DNA from 3 places in the Pseudoalteromonas sp. BSi20480 genome. Region 3 is predicted to be linked to each of the others. Evidence: predicted binding sites of a transcription regulator. Region 3 holds the regulator's gene; each other region holds the start of a gene.

Evidence for each region. Region 3 encodes sigma-54, which starts transcription at its own class of promoters, with help from an activator protein. Its sites were predicted from a motif close to GTTGGCACGNNNNTNGNNT; they were not measured.
Region 1: a site for sigma-54 is predicted at 1,050-1,068, ahead of P20480_RS06455 (EF-hand domain-containing protein). Genes of this name have one in related genera too.
Region 2: a site for sigma-54 is predicted at 1,406-1,424, ahead of fliE (flagellar hook-basal body complex protein FliE). Genes of this name have one in related genera too.

What each region holds. Positions count from the first base shown of each region.
Region 1 is NZ_BADX01000114.1:43,417-45,690, forward strand. Features, by position in the region: gene P20480_RS06460 (flagellar brake domain-containing protein) at 20-682, shown strand; gene P20480_RS06455 (EF-hand domain-containing protein) at 1,147-1,359, shown strand; gene P20480_RS06450 (calmodulin) at 1,504-1,716, shown strand; gene P20480_RS06445 (EF-hand domain-containing protein) at 1,797-2,012, shown strand; gene trkA (Trk system potassium transporter TrkA) at 2,078-2,274, opposite strand, start outside.
Region 2 is NZ_BADX01000166.1:97,295-99,568, forward strand. Features, by position in the region: gene fliF (flagellar basal-body MS-ring/collar protein FliF) at 1-1,012, opposite strand, end outside; gene fliE (flagellar hook-basal body complex protein FliE) at 1,033-1,365, opposite strand; gene P20480_RS01785 (sigma-54-dependent transcriptional regulator) at 1,523-2,274, opposite strand, start outside.
Region 3 is NZ_BADX01000099.1:73,176-75,449, forward strand. Features, by position in the region: partial or broken gene ptsN (PTS IIA-like nitrogen regulatory protein PtsN) at 1-194, opposite strand, end outside; gene hpf (ribosome hibernation promoting factor) at 199-486, opposite strand; gene P20480_RS07670 (RNA polymerase factor sigma-54) at 513-2,012, opposite strand; gene lptB (LPS export ABC transporter ATP-binding protein) at 2,082-2,274, opposite strand, start outside.

The DNA.
Region 1 (2,274 bases), on a different contig from region 3:
CTATGTTTATGGAATGGATATGCCAGCAACACATGCAGATAAATTAAATAATATACCGGTTGGCAGTTTAGTTGACTTAGAAATATTAACACCCACTAGCAGTAAGCGCGTGAAAACAGAAATGGTAGGCTTGCTTGATGAAAAGTTTATTATTTTAAACTTCCCTACAGCCAAACGTTTACCGGGTGGAAATGATTACTTACGAGATGGCGTCACCGTCGTTGTAAGAGCATTAATAGAGGGTGACGATGGACAAATAATTGCGTTTAGACAGCAAATTAAATCTATTGCATCACACCCCGTTAGGCTGATTTTTATAAACTACCCCAAGCAAGTTCAGCTATTTAGTTTACGTTCGCAAACACGTATTCCAACTCTATTACCTGCAAAACTTAAACTCAGTGATGACAAGGTACTCGATGGTGTTATAAAAGATATTTCGCTAACGGGGGCTATGTTTGATGTAAAAACTGACGCAGATCTAGAAAGCATCAAAGACTCACAATGCACTGTGGTATTAGGTAGTAATAGCAAAGGCTTTGAAGGCGAAGTGTGCAGCGTGAAAGATCATAATACAGGCGTGCGTTGCGGTATTAAGTTATTAGCCAGTAAAGAAGAGATGAAAGCTTTTATGAAAGAGCACTTTATTGACCCCGCTATGATAGAACTTGATGCCGATTAGGTTTTAATGTCGCTATTTTGCAACAAAATAGCGACTTTTTACTTTATGAACGAAAATAAATTACCAACCACTAAATTATTATTTTTTATTAAATAAAAGCAGAGATATAGCATTCAAATTTTTTATATTTTATTTTATTTTTACACCTTGTTCAGTTTAAAACTTCCTGCTCAATACCTAATTACACCTTGATCATTTAAATAACTTCGCTTTGTGGTTTTTTACATTAAACCTAAATGTCTGATTTTTAATAACTTATAGTTTTTAATTAAACCAGCGTTGCTAAATAGCTACAAAAATAATGCTTAAATTTGCACTTTTTTCAGTATTTAACACGTAAGGCACTGAAAAATATAAACTAATAAATATTGGCATTTAAGTTGTAATAGTCTGGTTGTACTAATCGAAAAACGTGATTAACAGTAAGTACCAATCACTCACATACAACTTGAAGGATACATACTATGAAACGCATTAATAAAACATTAGCACTTATCGCACTCGCTTCTTCGTCAGCCGCTTTTGCAGGCTCTGACTTTAATACACTCGATGTAGACGGTAATGGTGCAATTAGCCAAGCCGAAGCATCAGTTGATGCAAAATTAATGAGCATGTTCTCAGAGCTCGATACAGACCAAAATGGTGAGTTATCAAAAGAAGAGTTTTCAAAAGCCTAAATTCAGTAAATGGAATCCTGAGTTGCCAAAGACAACCTAAGTAGGCAAGGGAGCTTACGAAAAAGGATAACAAGGAAGTGAAACCATTTTAAAAGGCAATAAGCCCATTTTTTTGATAGAACATTAAGTATGAAGGATTAAGTTATGAAACATTTAAATAAAGCATTAGCACTTATTGCATTAGCGTCTTCTTCAGCTGCGTTTGCAGCATCAGATTTTGACAGTTTAGATACCGACAGCAGTGGAGCAATTAGCCCAAGTGAAGCGGCAATAGACACCGATTTAATGGCTGAGTTTACAGAGCTAGATACAGATGGTAACGGTGAGCTGTCTAAAGACGAGTTTGCAAAATTTTAAAGTTAACCGGTATTGGTTTAGCTATTTTTCACAGACAGGGATCTTAGAAAAGGATTTCTCATTTTACTAGGAACATCACTATGAAAACATTAAATACGACACTTGCGGTTTTAGTTTTAGCGTCTTCTTCAGCAGCTTATGCAGCGGTAGACTTTGCATCGTTTGATAGCAACAGTGACGGTGTTATCAGCATGGAAGAAGCTCAAGTAAACTCACAACTAGTGAAAATTTTTAAAGATTTAGACACAGATGGAAATGGTGAGCTTTCTAAAGAAGAATTTGCCAAAGTACAGTAGCATTGATAAGCCCCAATCATACTCCACTAAAGCCGCCATTTTCAGCGGCTTTTTTGTTTGATGCGTTATAAAAATATAGCACTTACTTGGAAGAGCTTTTCTACTACGTTGATATGTTTTTTATCAATTAAAAACATAATCACGTGATCGCCCGACATAATAATGGTGTCGTCGTGGGCAATGAGTACATCGTCGTTACGCACAATGGCCCCAATAGTTGTTCCGGCTGGTAGTTTTATATCGGCAATTGCACGGCCAACTA
Region 2 (2,274 bases), on a different contig from region 3:
TAGAGTTTACTGGAGGCTGATTCGTCAGTGCACCAGGTATACCTACCGCTAAACCACCTATATTATTTTCTTCGAATGTTGTTTCGCTTCTTACTGCTGGTAAATCTGGGTTGTAGCGTTTTTGCGTCTCCTCAACAGCACTAAAGTCCATACTTAAATCAACTTGTGCAGTGTAGTTTGCAAGCCCTACAACAGGTATTAAAATACTGTCTATTTTTTCAAGATATTCTTGTTCACGTTTACGCTCTATGTCGTACTCTTTACGTGAACGTGCAGCAAGCGATGTTTGCGAGCCTGAATTTAGTAAGCGACCATTTTGATCCGTTACTGTTACACGAGCCGGCTCTAAACCTTGTACAGCTGATGCAACCATATCAACCACTGAGTCGACCTCTTCGCTATCTAGCGAACGCCCACGCTTAAGAGTAAGTACAACAGTTGCTGAAGGCTTTTTCTCTCTGCGCGCAAATACATTTTCTTTTGGAATGGCAAGCAATACACGTGCACGCGTAATATTATTGAGCTCTTCAATTGTGCGCGCTAACTGTTGTTCTCGGCCATGCTTTAAGCGTTCACGCTCTAAACGCTGACTTACACCAAACCCCATGTCTTGCATAATAATATCTGAACCCGATGTAGGGCCTTGCTCTAGCCCTTCACGAGTCATTAAAAGTTTAATATTTTGATACTCAGTTTCAGGGACGAGCACTACATTTCCATCTACTTGGTATTCAATTTTTTGTGCGTCTAAAAAGTCGAGCGTTTCAATAAGCTCTTCTGTCTGCATTTTACCAAGTGGGCGCATATCTGGCTGACGTGCCCAAATAATAATAAATATAGCAATCGCTAAACAAATGCCTAAAGCAATAACTAAAGTTACTTGGCGCAATAAATCAACGCCATTTAGCGAACTTAAGTAGCCTGATTTCTGTTCTTGTTGATCGTCGCTATCGCTTTGGTCCATTTCACCAGTAGCAAGAGCCAGATCGGTTGATTGATTAGATTGCGCCACAATAATTCTCCACTACCTAGTTAAACAGGCATGTTCATGATTTCTTTGTAAGCTTCGACAAGTTTATTACGAACCTGCACTGTCGCTTCAAATGCAACTGACGACTTTTGAGAAGCAATCATTGCTTCAGCCAAAGACACGCTCCTGTCGCCTGTTTCTACCGCCACTACTTTTTGTTTAGCATCTTGCTGCAAACCGTGCACAGTATTAATTGCATCCGATAGCATATCGCCAAATTGAGCGGTTGATGAGGCTTGTGTTTTTACTGGCAGCCTTTCGATTTGATTATTACGGCCAGCTTCTAAAGCCATTGATTGCATTTCTTGAAATACAGCGCTGTTTTGAATTTTCATAATTTGTCTCTGGCAATGCAGTTAACTCTTAACATGAATAAAGCACAAAGCATGCCAAAAAATTAAATTAATATTTTCAATGAGTTGCAAGGAATTTGACAAGTCAGAGTTTTGACAGCCCTAAATTCAAAGGGTAAATTTAGGGCTAAAAATGATGTTATGCGGGGAGTGAAATACCTAAATCGCGCATCTGCGCTAGTTTGTAACGTAAAGTCCGAGGGCTTATACCTAGCGTTTCAGCAACATCTTTTCGCTTACCTTGGCATCTTGCTAACGTTTCTAAAATAATGCGATGCTCTTTATCTTTTAGCTCATCCTTATAACTTCCCGTATCAACAGCCAATAAGTCTTGTTTTGTTGGCTCGGCTGGAGATGACTGTTCGTCATAATACGCTGAACTCATAGCGCCTTGGTCAATATCTCTATTAGTAGCACTTACTTGCTGCTGACTAGTATTTTGCGCACTTACAGATGCAGGCTCCATTACAAAATCTGTCGCCGCTGTATTTTCAATGAAAATAGCATGCTCGTTTAGAGTATCCCCAGTCCTAAGTATTAACGCACGTTGTATTACGTTATCAAGCTCACGCACATTACCAGGCCATGAATGAGCAAGTAATTTTTTCTCTGCGGCACTATCAAGATAAGCCATAGGCTCTTTACTTTTGTTTAAGTGGCGCTCAATTAAATGCTTAGCCAATACAAGGATATCTCCAGGTCGCTGACAAAGTGGTCGCCACATCAAAGGAAACACATTAAGCCTGTAATATAAATCTTCTCTAAATTGGTTTTCGGTAACCGCTTCTTTCAAATCTCGGTTACTTGTTGCAAGTATCCGTACATCTAACTGGATTGTTTTTCTTCCACCTAAGCGCTCTACTTCGCGCTCTTGCAACACACGAAGTAGTT
Region 3 (2,274 bases):
TAGCAATACCTCTTCCTATCCCTGTGCTGCCTAGTTTTTCGCGGGTTAATAAAGCGCCCAAAATATCCTGTTGAGATAAATACGGTAATTTATCGTGAGCCAGCTCGCTAATAAACTACTAAAATTCTTTTTTTACTATTAAAAAGGACCGCAGCTTTACTGCAGTCCTGGCATATAAGTGAACTTAATTTCATCATATTAGTGTCGAGCAAGCTTCTCTTTGTGTTTAATTACTTGACGGTCAAGCTTGTCAATCAATGAATCAATAGCTGCATACATATCTTGATGTTCAGTGGATGCGAATAATTCAGCACCACTTACATGAATAGTTGCTTCTGCTTTTTGATTTAATTTTTCTATATCAAGAATGACATGAACATTATTAATATGATCAGAGTGCCTTTCTAGCTTCGCAAATTTGGTATTTATATAGTCTCTTAATGAATCAGTTAGTTCTACATGACGACCAGTTAAATTTAGTTGCATAAGCATTACCCTCTTTGTTTAGCGTCTTAGATCAGGCTCTTTCGCTGATTTGACGGTGGAATAGCCAGAGATTCGCGATATTTTGCGATTGTACGTCTCGCTACTTTAATTCCTTGCTCAGCCAATATATCCGCAATTTTGCTATCACTCAATGGTTTTGCTGAGTTTTCTGCTGCGATTAATTTTTTAATAAGTGCACGTATTGCCGTAGATGAACATTCTCCACCATTTTCGGTACTAACGTGGCTTGAGAAAAAGTATTTAAGCTCAAATATTCCACGCGGTGTGTGCATATACTTTTGCGTAGTTACGCGCGAAATTGTTGATTCGTGCATTTCTACCATTTCGGCAACATCATTTAAAACCATCGGTTTCATGGCTTCTGGCCCGTGTTCAAAAAAGCCCTGTTGTTGTTTAACAATACAGTTAGTTACTTTTAAAAGTGTATCATTTCTACTTTCTAAGCTTTTTATAAACCATTTAGCTTCTTGTAAATGTGAGCGAATAAATTGACTATCGCCGCTTGATTTAACTGTACGCGACATCGCTGCATATTGGCTGTTTACACGAATTTTTGGCATGCTGTCTGGGTTTAACTCTACAATCCAGCGGCCTTTAATTTTTTTAACTGACACATCAGGTATTACATACTCAGACTCTTCTCGTACTATTGTGTCTGCAGGCTTAGGGTTGAGCGTATGAATAAGTGTCATTACTTCTTTAAGCTCATCTTCTTTGAGCTTCGTTTTTTTCATTAATGTACGGTAGTCACGAGCAGCTAACAAATCAATGTGCTCGGTTAAAATCATTTTTGTTTCATCAATAAAAGGCGTGCCTTTATCAAATTGATTTAACTGAATACACAAACACTCTTGTAAGCTACGTGCCGCAATACCCACTGGGTCAAATAGCTGAATGCGCTTTAATACCGCTTCTATTTCGTCAAGTTCAACCTCAACGTCATCGTCGTTATCTTGATTAAAGCTCTCTAAAATCTCTTCGCAACTGAGTGTCAGTATGCCTGAATCATCCACCGCTTCTACAATAGCAATAGCGATGGCTTCATCTGTAGGGCTAAATGGCGTTAATTGTAATTGCCACATTAAGTATTCGTGAAGCGTTTCAGTTGATGCGCCCTGATATATAGACTCATCTTCAGGCATTGGGCCTGAAGATGATGCAGGGGCTGCACTCATATACTCATCCCAGCTAACATCCATTGCCATGTCGTCACTTACGGTATCTTTAGCAAGCGCTTCACCACTGTCTTGTTCATACTCGCTAGGGGCTTCATCGGCAGATACGGTTACTGTAACTTCATCGTTATCTGCTTTTTGCTCATTTTTGCCCGCAAGATCATCGGCATAGTCTTGCTCCTCAACCTCAAGTAATGGGTTGCTGTCGAGCGCTTCTTGTATTTCTTGCTGAAGATCCAATGTGCTTAATTGCAGCAAGCGAATAGCTTGTTGCAACTGAGGTGTCATTGTAAGTTGCTGGCCCATGCGCAGCTGTAGTGATTGCCTCATGTATCTCTAACAATCCTTTTAAGTTGTTATAGTTAATACTAGCAGATGCTTATAAATAAGGCGTAAATGTTACAGCCTAAATTGCTCGCCTAAATATACATCGCGTACAGTTTTATCATTTAATATGTGTTCAGGGGTACCAGAAGCAATCAGTTCCCCATGAGAAACAATGTAGGCTTTTTCGCAAACATCAAGGGTTTCTCTTACATTGTGGTCTGTTATTAATACGCCAATCCCACGGTTTTTCAGGTGTTCAATAATT